DNA from 2 places in the Streptococcus sp. ST14 genome. Region 2 is predicted to be linked to the other one. Evidence: predicted binding sites of a transcription regulator. Region 2 holds the regulator's gene; the other holds the start of a gene.
The links. The regulator HrcA, encoded in region 2, represses chaperone genes, less so after heat shock. The targets are predictions, from matches to a motif close to TTAGCACTCNNNNNNNNNGAGTGCTAA.
Positions count from the first base shown of each region.

Region 1: a site for HrcA is predicted at 2,779-2,805, ahead of ACIY19_RS00330 (lysostaphin resistance A-like protein). Genes of this name have one in related genera too.

Region 1 is NZ_JBJUSF010000001.1:75,633-83,909, forward strand. Features, by position in the region: gene accD (acetyl-CoA carboxylase, carboxyltransferase subunit beta) at 1-776, shown strand, start outside; gene ACIY19_RS00320 (acetyl-CoA carboxylase carboxyl transferase subunit alpha) at 773-1,540, shown strand; gene ACIY19_RS00325 (CPBP family intramembrane glutamic endopeptidase) at 1,687-2,388, shown strand; gene ACIY19_RS00330 (lysostaphin resistance A-like protein) at 2,808-3,533, shown strand; gene nusB (transcription antitermination factor NusB) at 3,583-4,005, opposite strand; gene ACIY19_RS00340 (Asp23/Gls24 family envelope stress response protein) at 3,998-4,387, opposite strand; gene efp (elongation factor P) at 4,409-4,969, opposite strand; gene ACIY19_RS00350 (SPFH domain-containing protein) at 5,050-6,177, opposite strand; gene ACIY19_RS00355 (zinc-ribbon domain-containing transport protein) at 6,186-7,142, opposite strand; gene ACIY19_RS00360 (hypothetical protein) at 7,241-7,636, opposite strand; gene gatB (Asp-tRNA(Asn)/Glu-tRNA(Gln) amidotransferase subunit GatB) at 7,694-8,277, opposite strand, start outside.
Region 2 is NZ_JBJUSF010000033.1:8,532-16,808, forward strand. Features, by position in the region: gene dnaJ (molecular chaperone DnaJ) at 1-901, opposite strand, end outside; gene dnaK (molecular chaperone DnaK) at 1,335-3,158, opposite strand; gene grpE (nucleotide exchange factor GrpE) at 3,417-3,920, opposite strand; gene hrcA (heat-inducible transcriptional repressor HrcA) at 3,947-4,981, opposite strand; gene ACIY19_RS09745 (DUF2812 domain-containing protein) at 5,142-5,654, opposite strand; gene ACIY19_RS09750 (DUF2812 domain-containing protein) at 5,689-6,264, opposite strand; gene ACIY19_RS09755 (PadR family transcriptional regulator) at 6,264-6,584, opposite strand; gene ACIY19_RS09760 (LPXTG cell wall anchor domain-containing protein) at 6,742-6,840, opposite strand; partial or broken gene ACIY19_RS09765 (SHIRT domain-containing protein) at 6,898-8,277, opposite strand, start outside.

The sequences.
Region 1 (8,277 bases), on a different contig from region 2:
ATGAACTCTTCTCCCAGTGTCCTGGTTGTAAACACACCATTTATCAAAAGGATCTTGGGAGCGAACGAATTTGTCCCCATTGTAGCTATACTTTCCGTATTTCAGCTCAGGAACGCTTGGATTTGACGATTGATTCTGGTAGCTTTGTGGAGATGTTTACAGGTATTGAAACTCAAGATCCATTAAACTTTCCTGGCTACCAGAAAAAACTTGCAACAATGCGTGAAAAGACAGGTTTGGATGAAGCAGTACTAACTGGTACAGCTAGCATCAAGGGACAAAAAGTTGCCCTTGGGATCATGGATTCTAACTTTATCATGGCTTCTATGGGAACCGTTGTGGGTGAAAAAATCACGCGCTTGTTTGAGTATGCAACGGTAGAAAACTTGCCAGTCGTTCTCTTCACAGCTTCTGGTGGAGCCCGCATGCAAGAAGGAATCATGAGCTTGATGCAGATGGCTAAGATTTCTGCGGCAGTTCAACGCCATTCCAAGGCAGGACTTTTTTACCTAACTATTTTAACCGATCCGACAACAGGTGGGGTGACCGCTTCTTTTGCTATGGAAGGTGATATTATCCTAGCGGAGCCACAGAGTTTGGTTGGTTTTGCTGGGCGTCGTGTTATCGAAAATACAGTTCGTGAGACCTTGCCGGATGACTTCCAAAAGGCAGAATTTTTGCTTGAACATGGATTTGTTGATGCAATTGTCAAACGGAGAGAATTGCCTGAAACAATTGCTAAATTAGTAAGATTGCATGGAGGAAGTCGCGGATGAATATTGCAAAAATAGTCAGAGAGGCACGCGAGCAGAGTCGTTTGACCGCACTTGATTTTGCCAATGGAATCTTTGACGAGTTTATCGAATTGCATGGAGATCGCTCTTTCCGCGATGATGGTGCGGTTATCGGTGGAATTGGCTGGTTAGGTGAACAAGCAGTAACTGTCGTTGGTATCCAAAAGGGGAAGAGTCTTCATGACAACCTCAAACGGAATTTCGGGCAACCTCATCCAGAAGGTTATCGTAAGGCCTTACGCTTGATGAAACAGGCAGAAAAGTTTGGTCGTCCAGTTGTGACCTTTATCAATACGGCGGGTGCTTACCCAGGTGTTGGAGCCGAGGAACGTGGACAAGGTGAAGCAATCGCCCGAAACCTGATGGAAATGAGTGATCTCAAGGTTCCAATCATCGCGATTATTATCGGTGAAGGTGGATCTGGTGGGGCCCTAGCTCTAGCCGCAGCTAACCGTGTCTGGATGTTAGAAAACTCAATCTACGCCGTACTTAGCCCGGAAGGATTTGCCTCTATCCTTTGGAAGGATGGAAGTCGTGCTATGGAAGCGGCGGAGTTGATGAAAATCACTTCACATGAACTCCTAGAAATGGGAATCGTAGACAAGGTAATCTCAGAAGCAGGGCTGTCAAGTAAAGAACTGCTAAGTTGCGTTAAAAATGAATTGCGTGCAGAACTAGATAGGTTGCAAGAACTACCACTCGACCAACTTATCGAAGAACGTTACCAACGCTTTAGAAAATACTAAGAAAATTTAAAAGCTAGAACAATTTGTTCTAGCTATTTTGATAATAGAGCATGGATAAATATGAATACTCTAGATAAATAAGAAAATAATCAATGGTATATCCTCTATATTGCCCTAATAGAGAGTTTACCATTAGGAGAGAAAGAATGAAAAAGACAATACATTTAGGAATCTGTATGATTTTAATGTTCCTGTACATTTATTTAACGCCATTAGGGGCTATAACTCTAGCTAGGACCTTTGGTTTAGGAATGGACAGCTATATAATCTTCCTAGTTGGAGAAGTGTTGCTTATTTTCTTTTTATTCGTTTTGTGGTTGAAAAAGAAGAAGATGCTCTTTATCTTCGAGAAAAAGGGTTGGCGCTGGTCTTATCTCGCTTTCTTAGTGGCTTGCTTTCTTATCTATTCTTTTCTAAATGGATTTAGAATGCAGAATATTCGATTGATTGACAATAGCTTTATTTTCCAAGACCTTCTTTCAGAACTTTACTCAAACGGAAGAGAAACGACTCTATCAAGTCTTATATTTTTAATCTTTAACATTTCGATTGTACCTGTTGTTGAGGAGACAATCTATAGAGGTTATTTTATGAATACCTTCTTTCCGAAGTCGGAGTTTTATTTGGATGTGATTTTGTCTTCTTTCATCTTCGGGCTTAGTCACTTAGTTCTATCTCATCGTGACCCCATCAGTCTCCTAATGTATAGTATTCTTGGTCTTCTATTTGCAGTCGCTTATCGAGTTACGGGTAGTCTTCGGTTTACCATTTTTTGTCATAGTTTCTATAATGCAATTCCCTATGCTCCGTCAATCTTATTTTATATTTATTATTTGATTTTTAGATAGTAGGAAGTAAAGAAAAAGTGTTTGATAATTGTCAAACACTTTTTCTAATTTAATGGGAAGATAGAGAAATCTCTTTTATCAATTTCTTATTTCTCAATGAGTAAAGCTACCATTTAGGGTGAAAAATTGACAGTTGAGGAGATAGGCTATAAAATAGACAAAAAGATGTATACTGTAGATGTAAACTGACAAAAATTTATTTTAAGGAGCTACTTGATAGGACAGGTACAAAAACATTTACAGTTCTTTTATCTGAGGACTTAGAGCAAGTTTCAGGTGGTGGCATGATTTGGTTAGTTTATGATAGACATTGGCCTTCGCCATATGCATATAGTTTGGCGACAGAATGGAGTACAATACTGAATCATGCGACTAGACGTGCTTATGGTATTAGCTATTGATAAATTAAAGGGGTAAGTATGAAAAAACTAGGGCATTTGGGAGTCTATACATCACTGGTATTTCTATCGATTTACCTACCAGAGTTAGGGATTATGCATCTAACTAAGTTTTTAGGATGGGGGATAGATGGCTATTCTATCTTTTTAACAGTTGAAGTAATAGCTCTTTTGCTATTATTTATCTACTGGCTCAAAAAGAAAGAGATGCTCTATATTTTTGAAAAAAAGGGTTCAAAGAAGTCAAGATTCTTTTACCTTGTAGTTGGTCTAGTAGCTACTTATTTTGATCGTCAATTGGTGGATGCTTTTCAGTTACAGTTTCATCACTTAATTGATAACAAGTATATCTTTCAAGACCTTCTTTCGATTCTATACTCCAATGGGCAACCAACTTTTCTATCAACTGTTCTCAGTTTTAGTTTAACAGTAGTCGCCGCACCTATATTAGAGGAACTGATTCATAGAGGGTATTTTATGAATACCTTTTTCCCCCAGTCCAAGTACTATCTGGATGTTATCCTATCTGCTCTTATCTTTGGATTTAGTCATTTGATCCTAACTCACCGAGATCCTATCAGTTTGATGGTTTATAGTTTTTCCGGTCTTTTCTTTGCTTTAGTTTACCGTTGGACAAAGAGTCTAAAAATCACCATTCTGTGCCATAGTTTTATAAATTTTCTCATCCATGCAGACTTCATCTGGTTGTTTCTTTCTAATTTAATCTATTATCGTTTTTTTAGATAGTGAAAGGTAAAGAAAAAAGTGTTTGATAATTGTCAAACACTTTTTCTGTTTACTGTTCTTCGGTTACAAACTGGCTGAGCAGTCCATTGATAAAACGGGCAGATTTTTGATCTGAGAAATCCTTTGCAAGCTCGATAGCTTCGTTAACAGCAACCAACTGAGGGGTGTCAAATGAAGTGATTTCAAAGACTCCCAAGCGAAGAAGGTTTCTCTCCACGAGTGTTAAACGCTCGATGGTCCAACCTGCTTTTAAATGCTGTGTGATTTGCTTGTCTAGTTCTTCCTTTTTAGCTTGAACACCAGAAACTAGCTCTGTCAAAAAGGCTGGAAGTTGCACATCAGTATCTTCACGATCATGAGTATAGGCGAAACGACAAGCAGTTTCGACATCCGTACCGAACTCAAGACTCATGAGAGCTTGAAAAGCGCATTTACGGAGTTGGCGTCTAGATTCTAATAGTGGACTAGTCATTGAGGAAGTCCTCGTCAAATAGATCTTTCAATTCAGGTTTTGGTGTTTTATCTGGAACGATACCTGCAACGTGGATATTGATAGCAGTTAGTTCTACATCAGCCATGTTGCGGACAGCATCTTTGACAGCTTTTTGGATAGCAACAGCTACCTTAGGAACTTTTACTCCGTACTCAAGGTAGAGATAGATATCAGCTGTGAGTTCTTCGTTCACGTTTTTAAGATAAACGCCGCGGCCGAGAGAAAGTTTTGAAAGGGTGTCAGATACTGATTTGTTTGAAAAAGAGTGAACACCCTCTACTTTTGCAGTAGCAATAGCAATGATTTTTTCAAGTACACGTGGGGCGATAACGATTTCGCCAAGTTGTTCTTCAATTCCCATAGAATGACCTCTTTCTAGAGATTAGGCACGAGAAACGTAAGTTCCTTCTGCAGTGTTGATAACGAGTTTTTGTCCTGCTTCGATGAAGTCTGGAACGTTTACGACAAGTCCAGTTTCCATCGTTGCTGGTTTACCAGAACCTGTAACAGTAGCACCTTTGATAGATGGTTGAGTTTCTGCAACTGTCAATTCGACAGTAGTAGGAACGGTAACACCAATCACTTCAGTTCCGTAGAATTGGATCTTCACATCAGAGTTTTCAAGGATGTAAAGCAATTCGTTTTCAACGTTGACTACAGGAATTTCGTATTGGTCGTAAGTTTCTGTGTTCATGAAGTAGGCTGTGTCATCCATTTTGTACAAGTATTGAGCTGGGACAGTCTCGATGATGGCTTGTTCAAATTTTTCCTCTGGACGGTAGCTTGTGTCAAATGTAGAACCAGTACGGACATCACGCAATTTCATACGCATGATTGTGTTTCCTTTACCTGGTTTGTGGTGGCTAGCTTCCAAAACGCGGATCAATTTTCCGTCAGCTGTTTCAAAGGTCATACCAGCCTTTAATTTACTTGCTTCAATCATGTTTTTACCTCTTTAATAAATAATTTACTCTTTATTGTACCATAAAAGACAACATTACTCAAATGTCAGAAGGAGCTTAATTAGTTGACTGGTACGATATTTCCATCTTCGTCTTTAGTAACGAGGACGTATTTTCCATCGACTTCGATATAAAAATTCTTGCTGGCAGTTTGCCCAGTGTTTTGAGCCGGTGCTTGATTTTGGACTTGTTGGCTTAATTGACCACCCAGAGTTTGACCAAGATTCATGCCCATAAACATGTTCATCCCATTGCCATTTCCTTCGTTGGCAGCAGCAGCAATAAGCGCTTCGTTGCGAGCACGGCGTTCTTCGATTTCAATCGTGTTGTACTTCATTGCCACGAGCTCACTATCAAGTTTGCGAACGATATCAAGACTTTCTTGGTCGTAGCTGAGGTCTTCAAGCAAGATGTTAGTTGCTTCAATCCCGTAGAGACCTGTCCAAACCTTGTTGACCTCTTGTTTAGCGAGTTCGTTAAAGGTGTCTTGGTTGGCATTGAGGCTATAGATATCAACCTTGTTTTCGTTGGTATATTTGGCAATGGCAATCGCGATTTTTGGTGCGATATTTTGACGGAGCGTTCCTTGAGCTACATCTTGGAGAGTAAATGGCTGTCCGTCAGTAATTTGACGGCTAACAGAACTCACGTAGAAGAGGACTGGATCTGCTATTTTTACATCAAACAAGCCATAGAAACGGATGTTAAGCAGTTGTTGGTAACGTTCGCTGAAGTATTCGACCGCATTTTGTGTGCCGAACTTATTACCTGCAATAGGTTGCATGCGGATAAAGATGATTTCTTGTTGGGTGATGACTTGTCCACCAAAAGAGAAACGGTTTTTAAAGTTTTCCCAAGTGCCCTTTAAACCACCTTTTTCAAGGAGCCAGGCATTATCACCAGCTTGCCATTCGTGGCTACCAGCTTCGAGGACCTCACCAAGGAAGGTACCATTGTTTACCAAAACAGCGGTATAGCCTTGGGGAACGATAACCACACTGCCATCTGACAAAAGTCCAGTATTTTGATTGCTGTGACGAGAACGTCCATCTGGGTCTTTTGTGAGTAATTGACCCTTGACGGCCAAGGCATCGCCAGAGACATTATCTGGAAGGACAATGGCTTCCTTGAATTTACTATCATTAAAACTATTTAAGCCTGCTGATAAGGCTGCACGTATAAATCCCATAATTCCTCCTAATTATAAAGCTCGTCTTCATCCACAACATCATAGGTATCAAGTACCCATTGGTTTGGACTGCGAGAGAGATTGGCACCACAGTAGTCACACTCGCTAACTGCAGAGATTTTTAATGGGGCGCCACAGTTTGGACAGTGGTCGCTCACAACTTCGTCTGGATTGACTGCTTGCGTTTGGCTACCGTGTTGACGGATAAAGTTTAATTGATACACGGTGAAGAGATCTTTTTTAGGGTCTCCTTCAAGGACACGGCGAGTCTCATCATCAATGACATAGTCACGCAAGGTAGATGACAGGATCACCACTAAGGTGTCGTTTCCGTCAGGATTTTCAATGAACTCCTTGATGCGAACATTTTCGATACAAACTTTCTCTAAAACATTGGTTGTTTTAGCACGAATATGGTCTTCGAGTTGGGCACTGTGTTGGGAGTAGAGACTGGTACTTTCCAAAGCGCGGACAGAGTTCCAATTTTTCTCAGTCCAGGCAACCTGCAATTTAAGGTAGACTTCCTTAACCCAAGATGTGAAAGCTTCCGCGTCAAAGTTTGGATCTCCGTATTTCACAAGACTAATGGCCCGTGTGTTGTGTTCAACTCGACGATGGAGCGTTTGAGAATCATTACTAGTGTCTGTTGAACTTGAATCTTCTGAGTTATTCTGCGCGGATTTGGAAATAGCAACTATAACAGAGGCAACCGCGAATATTACAATAAATCCTATATAGTTAGAGCTATCAGAACTGTCAGAGGATGATCCATATCCAGAGTGGTAGTAGTGATAAGATGAGCCACCAGAGCGACTTCCTCCTCCACTTGAACGACTACTACTTCTAGAGCTACTGCGGCTGCTCCCTCCACTTCTGGAATGTCCGACACCTGCATCAACGATTTGAGGCACGGATAGAAAAACAAGTAATAAACAGGTCATTAAAAGAGCGTAAAACTTTTTCATGTGTCTCCTAACTATATGATTGAAAAGGTAGAATTCTGAATTCGAATAATTATTAAACTATTAATAACCTTTAAAAATCATCTAAGATATACTAGGCGTTATTTACTAGCATTTAGCTTCTTTATGGAATGGCGCTCGATGAGCCATCCCACAATCCACCCTATTGCTAGCAAGTAATTTTCAAAAGCACCGATAGCATTTACAGGAGAGTGATACTCCATATAATTGAGTAAGTGATTTGTTCCTATTCCAATTCCGCCAATAATGAGAGCAAGAAGTGCGATTCGTAGATAGAACCAATCGTATTTAATATTGATAGCGAGAATAATAATCAATACAGCTAAATTCCATATTCCAATTTCTCGTTGCCAACCAGCAGATATTCCGTACCCGGAGTGGCTTCCCATGTAGGATGGAAAGAAAATTTGTAGTATAGAAGCGCCTAACATAGCGATGATGACTAAGACAAATAGCAATCGTAAAAATTTGTTCATTTATTCTCCTTGTCTCATTCTCGTTTTAAAAGTAGAAAAAAGTGTATAAAGAGTAAATTACTCACTTTCTTTCAACTTCGCCAATTCTTGGGCAAGGAGTTTAAGGGCGACTTGTGGGTTGGCTTGGCCTTTGGTTGCTTTCATAAGGAATCCTGTGAAGGCCTTGTCTGCGTTGCGTTTACCTGATTTGAAGTCGGCAACGGCAGCTTCGTTATCCGCAAAGACTTGGTGGATGATTGGGATCAAGACATCTGGATCAGAGATTTGCACCAAGCCTGCTTTTTCCACGTATTCACGCGCGCCACCGCCATTTTTAGCTAGGTGGACAAAGACTTTCTTGGCAATCTTAGAAGAGATAGTGCCGTCTTCGATGATGGCAATCATTTCTACCAAGTTTTCTGGTGTCAATTCGATTTGTTCTAGTGTTTTACCTTCGGCGTTCAAGAACTGAGCAACTTCACCTTGGAGCCAGTTAGAAACTTGTTTGGCATCGCCACCGAGGGCAACAGCTTTTTCAAAGAAGTCAGAAGTGACTTTGTTTGCCGTCAACTGGCTAGCATCGTAGTCTGACAAGCCAAGATCAGATACGTAGCGCGCACGGCGTTCCTTTGGAAATTCTGGCAATTCTGTTCGCATTTCCT
Region 2 (8,277 bases):
TAACCAATTCAACATCACCGTGAACAGTTGGGATATCAACTGTGTCACCAAGAGCTGCTTGGACAAAGTTGAGGTTGAGATTGTAGAAGATAGTGGTTCCTTCACGTTCAAACTTATCGCTGGCTTCCACAGAAACCACTACATACAAATCACCATAAGGTCCACCATTAAAGCCAGCTTCACCTTGACCTGCTAGGCGGATTTGTTGACCTGTTTCCACACCAGCAGGGATTTTCACATGTACGCTATGGGCTTGTTTTTCATGACCTGTTCCGTGACAAGTTGTACATGGATCTTTGATTTCTTTTCCGCGACCATGACAGACATCACAGGTTACTTGACGACGCATCATACCAAGCGGAGTCTGCGTATCGACGTTAATAACACCAGCTCCATGACAGCGTCCACAAGTGACTGGACTTGTTCCTGGCTTAGCACCTGAGCCATTACATGTACTACAGCTTGCTTCACGATTGTACTTAACCTCTTTTTCAGCTCCAAAAATAGCTTCTTCAAAGGTCAAGTTTACACGATACTGGAGGTCATCCCCCTGACGAGGAGCATTTGGATTGCGTGAAGCACCGCCTCCGCCGAAGAAACTTGAGAAGATATCTTCAAAACCACCGAAGCCTCCTGCCCCATCGAAACCGCCGAAACCACCAGCTCCACCAAAACCACCGTTGGCTCCAGCAGCACCGTATTGGTCATAGGCAGCACGTTTTTGGTCGTCACTCAAAGTCTCATAGGCTTCTTGAACTTCCTTGTATTTTTCCTCAGCACCAGGCTCCTTGTTGATATCTGGGTGGTATTTCTTTGAAAGCTTACGATAAGCCTTTTTGATCTCGTCTGCCGAAGCGTTTTTTGACACCCCCAGACGATCATAAAATTCAGTATTGTTCATAATTCAAGATACAAAGGGCGTCAAACGGACACAGCCAAAATAGGAGTTTTGACGACGGACGCTTGCGTCCTAGAAAAAACTATCTTTTTGGCACAGTCCGTAGCCCGTGTTCAGTTACGAACACCCTTGTTCCTTTCTATTGATATTGTGAATCAAACCTCGATTTAGATCGGGTTCAATTCCTTTCTTTTATATCGATGAGACAAAACCCAAATAAATCAGGTTTTATCCCTTTTTATCGAAAAACAGAGGCTGGGTTGCAACCTCTGGATTTCTTCTTATCATTACGACGTTCGAGTTTTAAAAATCAAACTAGTAATGCTAAATCGAGCACGCCCTAACCTCTTGGTGAAAAAGACAAATCTTTCTAGAAACTAAAGTTTCTGCGTCAGATTTCCTATTTTCACTGTGAGGTTTTAACGGGCTTTGCATCTTACTTTTCAGTAAACTCTCCGTCTACGACGTCATCGCCTGCGTTTCCTGTTGCTTGTGTGCCTTCTGCCCCTGCTTGAGCTTGTTGCGTTGCTGCGGCTTGTTCGTAGAGTTTCACAGCAAGTCCTTGAGCTTTTTCGTTCAATGCTTCGAGTTTCGCTTTCATGTCGTCCAAGTTGTTGTCTTCTTGAGCTTTCTTAAGATCATCAAGAGCAGCTTGAGCAGCGTCACGTTCTGCATCAAAGCCTTTTCCTTCAGTTTCCTTGATTGTCTTTTCAGTCGCAAAGATAGCTTGGTCTACTTCGTTACGAAGGTCAACTTCTTCTTTACGTTTCTTATCTGCTTCAGCGTTAGCTTCTGCATCTTTCATCATGCGGTCGATTTCTTCGTCAGTCAAACCTGAGTTAGATTGGATCACAATTGTTTGTTCTTTTTGAGTTCCAAGATCTTTGGCCTTAACAGATACGATACCGTTCTTGTCGATATCAAATGTTACTTCGATTTGAGGAATTCCACGAGGTGCAGCTGGGATGTCTGTCAATTGGAAGCGTCCAAGAGTCTTGTTATCTGCTGCCATTGGGCGTTCACCTTGAAGAACGTGGATATCAACGGCTGGTTGGTTGTCTGCTGCTGTTGAGAAGACTTGTGATTTAGATGTTGGGATTGTTGTGTTGCGATCGATAAGTTTTGTAAATACTCCACCCATTGTTTCGATACCAAGTGACAATGGTGTTACGTCAAGAAGGACAACGTCTTTAACATCACCAGTGATGACACCACCTTGAATCGCAGCACCCATAGCAACTACTTCATCAGGGTTTACTGATTTGTTTGGTTCTTTACCAGTTTCAGCTTTCACAGCTTCAACAACGGCTGGGATACGAGTTGAACCACCAACAAGGATAACTTCGTCGATTTCTGACAAGCTCAAACCTGCATCTGAAAGGGCTTGACGAACTGGAACTTTTGTACGTTCAACAAGGTCACGAGTCAAATCGTCAAATTTAGCACGAGTCAAGGTCATTTCCAAGTGAAGAGGTCCAGCTTCACCAGCAGTGATGAATGGCAAGCTGATTTGTGTTGAAGTTACACCAGAAAGGTCTTTCTTAGCTTTTTCAGCTGCATCTTTCAAACGTTGCATTGCCATCTTGTCAGTAGACAAGTCAATACCGTTTTCTTTCTTGAATTCTGCTACCAAGTGGTCGATGATTTTTTGGTCAAAGTCATCACCACCGAGTTTGTTGTCCCCTGCAGTTGACAATACATCGAATACACCGTCACCCAATTCAAGGATAGATACGTCGAATGTACCACCACCAAGGTCGAATACCAAGATTTTTTCTTCTTTGTCAGTCTTGTCCAAACCGTAAGCAAGAGCTGCTGCAGTTGGTTCGTTGACAATACGTTCTACTTCAAGACCAGCGATTTTACCAGCGTCTTTTGTTGCTTGACGTTGAGCGTCGTTGAAGTAAGCTGGAACTGTGATAACTGCTTTAGTTACTTTTTCACCAAGGTAGTCTTCAGCATAACCTTTCAAGTATTGAAGAATCATAGCTGAGATTTCTTGTGGAGTGTATTCTTTTCCGTTAGCAGAAACTTTTTCAGAAGTTCCCATCTTAGATTTGATAGAGATTACTGTATCTGGGTTTGTGACTGCTTGACGTTTTGCGGCATCACCAACGATGATTTCTCCGTTTTTGAATGAAACTACAGATGGAGTTGTGCGGTTACCTTCTGGGTTTGCGATGATTTTGCTTTCAGTTCCTTCAAGAACTGCAACTGCTGAGTTTGTTGTACCTAAGTCAATACCGATAATTTTAGACATGTGTTTTTCTCCTTAAATTTTAATTCGAATTTTGATTTTTTTGATATTCCCCTTAAGTGGTGGGGACGTGTGCAACTCCCTTCGGGATTTCATCACTTATTTTTGAGCCTATTGTCTCAAAAATCCCCTGTTTCAGTAGCAACAACTACTGAAACTTTCACCACGGCGGGCAATATCTTCCTCGCAAGCCTCCGGCTTGCTTTTTATCTTTCCTTCATAGTTTATTGTCGTTTCGGACAAGTTCTTAAGTTCTCTAGCCTAGTTATATACTACCACCATGGCTGGGCGTAGGATGCGGTCATGGAGTTTGTAGCCTTTTTGGAAGACTTGAGCGATGGTGTCTGCTGGGTGTTCATCGTCTGCTGGGAGAGTTTGGATGGCCATGTGATAGTTATGGTCAAATTCACCGTCAGCTGCGATTTCTTCGATTCCTTCTTCTTTCAAAGCGTGAATCAAGCTCTCTTGCACCATCTCCAATCCTTTTTTGACATCGTCTGTCAAACCTTCAACTGCTAGTGCACGTTCTAAGTTGTCAAGCGACGGTAAAATTGCTTTTGCCAGATCTTGGCTACGATAACGTTGCAAGTTTTGACGTTCTTCATTGGCACGGCGTTGAATATTCTGCATTTCTGCATGAGCACGAAGATATTTGTTTTCGAACTCATCCGCACGTTCATTTGCCAAGTCCAACTCAGACTTCTCAGGAGTTGTTTCCACAACTTCCTCTTCTTTCATTTCTTCGTTTTTTTTATCTTGGGCCATTTTCGCCTCCTTTAATGATTTCAAAATTAATTTACTTCGTAATGATTACTACTGAGGTAGCGATAAAAATCCGTCAACTTCATCGTCAAAACACGATTGACCACATTGACTTGGTTGACCAATTGCTGGTAATCCAGATTGACCGGACCGATAATTGCCAGAATTCCAAAACCTCGATAAGGAATGAGGAATTTACTGCTAATCACTGCTAGGTTAGCTAGACAGGATTCCTGACTGTCCGCAACACGGACATTTTGCATTTGATCTTCATGCAGACCTTCACGAATCTCTAGAGCCACCTTTTGCGGTTGGTCAAAGAACTGATAGGCTGCTAGATTGGCAAAATTCAAGAGATTGACCTTGCCCGACACCACAATGTTTTCGTTGAACATTTCTTTAAAAATATGTTCAAAGAGATCCATGACATTGTCCGTTGTCGTAAAGTAACGCTGGATAATCTGCGGAATCTCCGTCCGAATCTTGTAGTGAATATCCAGAACGGTATGACCGAGGAAACGTTCCTGAATGATGCTCTTCAATTTCAGCAAATCTTCCTGTAAGAAGTTTCTTGGAATCAGAAATTGACTGGTAACCGTTCGCGACTCGTCTAGGGTAAATACTGCCAAGGCTGTATGTTGCCCCAAAACAACGATATCAAAGGCTGTCAACCGTTGCCTGCTCGGCTCAACATCCAGTGCTACTACCGTACAGCCACTCAGGTCTGTCAGTAGATTAGCAGCCTCTTGCAGAATATCCTCCAGTTTGAAGAATTCCTGATCAAAAGCTTTGACAATCTCGTATACCTCATTTTCAGCCAGTCTGTCAAAAGCAAGCGAGTGTTTCACATAGTACTGAAATCCCGCGACACTTGGCATCCGACCGCTTGAGGTATGAGCCTTCTCAAGCAAACCCTGCTTCTCTAGAGCTGCCATGTCATTACGAATGGTAGCACTACTAGAATTGATAGACTCTTGTAGCGCCTTGGATCCGACAGGTTCGTGCGTTTTGGTAAAGATGTCAATAATCAGATTTAAAATATCCTGCTGACGCTCTGTAACCATCTCATCACTCCTCTCTGTCCGATCGATTAGCACTCTATGCATCCAAGTGCTAACTCATGATTCTATTATACACCCTTAGAAGAGAATGTCAAGACAAAAACTCAAAAAATTAGCACTCTTTTACCAAGAGTGCTAAAAATCAGTCTGAAGACCTAGAATCTCACTTCTCATCTACTTGGTATTTCCTTTTAAGTCTGAAAAAACCATAGATTAGATAAGAAATCAAGCAAGCGTATAAAAAGAGAATAATAAAGAAAGACTGAGACAAATTTTCTCGATACAAACTCATGCAAACAACAAGACCACCTGAAAAAGTGGCTATACAGGAACGAAGTCTAGACCGCATAACTTCCCATCTGAGACCCTTACTCATATAGACTTTCTCCTCTGAAAGGATATCAGAAGTTGGTTTACGAAGAGTCGAACAAAAACCTGTTTCTATCAATTCCCAACCGCTATTTCTAAAATCTTGTAGTTCATGCTCATACTTTTTAAGAAATCTAGAATCATAGATATGATAGATGACATCATCTGGTTGGCATTGTTCAAAATAGAAAAAGCCCAAACGATTAGTTCTATATCTCCAACCTTTCAAGTGCATCTCATGTAAATATTCTTCTTCCTTGTCCAAATCAACAATGGTAAAAATCCGAAATTGTACTTTGCTATTCATTGTCTTACCTCCAAATCAGAAAACATACATGGTTTTATTTTTCAGATAATTCTTTCCACTTTTGACTCAATTTCCAAAAAATATAAGAAATCTGAATCGCAAAAATGATCAATAAAACCCAATCTATTATGAAAATCAAAAATACTTCCCATCTGAAAGAACTACCTCCAGTGACAAACTTTGAGAAAATCGGTAGTAGCGCTGAAAAGAGAAGCAAAATAGGAAGCATCCGCATTGTTAAAATCTTCTTGACTATTGCTAACTTCCCGGTCGCGTCATTATAAATTTCAAACTCGGCATCCGACTCAGCTCCAGAATAAATCTTTCTAAAGTAGGAAAAACCATTAAAGTCTGTAATATGCTCCCAGCCACAGTCTTTAAATAATTGTAAATAGGAGGCTCTCTCTGATTTTTTCATAGGATAAAAGTCCAACTGATAAGATACTTGCTCAGGCTGACATTTTTCAAAAGTATACTTAACTACAAACAATAAAATAGAATAGCTTACTTTCCTAAGTTTCCAGCCCTTAGCATGCATTTCTCTAAAGTATAGAGCTTCCCTCTCATAATCCGCAATTGTAAAAATTCGATAAACAATTTTCTTTTCCATCATACTTCCTCCAAACTGTTTCTATAGAGCCGTTCAATACGTTTCAATTCAATATCTAAGACTTTGCGTCCCAAGTCTGTAATCTGATAGATTTTCCGTTTTTCCTCCTCTCGGACAAAAGAAATCAAGCCATCCTTTTCCATCTTTGACAAGGTTCCATACATAGTTCCAGGACTAATCGAAACTTGCGAATCTGTCATCTCCTTGACCTTTTGCGTAATACTATAACCATGACGTTCCTTTTGCAGACAGAACAAAATATAAAAGCCCGTTTCCGTCATCGGAAGATAGACCCGACGAACCTTATCTGTTAATTCCATTTATAGGCACCTCCTATTCAGTTCGATATATCGCACTTCGTTATATAAAATATATCACAGCTCGATATAAAATGCAAGAAAAAGAGAGAACGATTTCTCGTTCTCTCTTCTTAGACTCAGGAATTAAGAATTCAATTTCTTATTTCCTAAGAGTGGCTTAGTCTTTCTTACGAAGAACAAAAGCTGCTAGACTTGCAAAGGCAAGACCGATGATTGAAAGAAGACCAGATACTGCTGAACCCGTGTTTGGTAACAAGTTCTGATTTTGACTACTTCTTTCTTCTGGTTGACTAGTATTTCCAGAATCTTTAATTGGGGCCGGAGTGAATTCCCAGGTGCCTACGAAGTGTGCGTCTGCTCCATTGATGATTTCAGATGTCTTGTCATAAGACTTGAAGCTCCATGTGCCTTCTGCTGTCTTCACTTCTGTTTGACTTGGTTGAGTTGGAGTTACTTGGCTGCCGTCCTTCAAGTCTGTTTGGTCTGCTGGAAGCAAGGTTTTCACTTCTTGTGGAAGTTCTTTGCCTGGAGTTCCGCTGACAAACTCGTGAACTGCTTTATGAGTCACTGTTGGAACCGGGCTTGCTGTAAATTCCCATGTGCCTACAAACTTAACATCTGATCCATTAATTGTTTCCGATGTCTTGTCGTAAGACTTGAAGCTCCATGTGCCTTCTGCTGTCTTCACTTCTGTTTGACTTGGTTGAGTTGGCGTTGCTTGACTGCCATCTTTCAAGTCTGTTTGGTCTGCTGGAAGCAAGGTTTTCACTTCTTGTGGAAGTTCTTTGCCTGGAGTTCCGCTGACAAACTCGTGAACTGCTTTATGAGTCACTGTTGGAACTGGAGTTGCTGTAAATTCCCATGTACCTATAAACTTAACATCTGATCCATTAATTGTTTCAGATGTCTTGTCATAAGACTTGAAGCTCCATGTGCCTTCTGCTGTCTTCACTTCTGTTTGACTTGGTTGAGTTGGAGTTACTTGGCTGCCGTCCTTCAAGTCTGTTTGATCTGCTGGAAGCAAGGTTTTCACTTCTTGTGGAAGTTCTTTGCCTGGAGTTCCGCTGACAAACTCGTGAACTGCTTTATGAGTCACTGTTGGAACTGGAGTTGCTGTAAATTCCCATGTACCTATAAACTTAACATCTGATCCATTAATTGTTTCCGATGTCTTATCGTAGGACTTGAAGCTCCATGTACCTTCTGCCGTCTTCACTTCTGTTTGGCTTGGTTGCGTTGGAGTTGCTTGACTACCATTAGGTAAATTCTTTTCTGTTGCTGGAAGCAAATCTTTCACTTCTTGTGGCAACTCTTTACCTGGAGTTCCACTGACAAATTCATGGTGTTTTTCGTAAAGAAGAGCAGTGCTCACCTGATTAGAAGGAGCTGATAAGTTATCAACATGCAAGGTTACAGTGTTGTTAATTTTTTCAGGTCCCTTTTCTTCCACTTTTTTGTTTGTAGTAGTATTATAAGTTACAATAATTTCAGCAGAAGAATTTGCTTTTATGTATTCAGGTGTCATTTTAACAGTAACTGTTTGACCTGATTTCTCGATCGTATAGTCACGTCCTTCTTGCAGAGTCACTCCACCTGATTCCACTTTAAGTCCTTGATAATCAAGGCGCTCATCAAAATTCTGAACCATTTCGATAGATGAAGGCGCTGCTAAAAGATCTTTGCCAGGAACCGG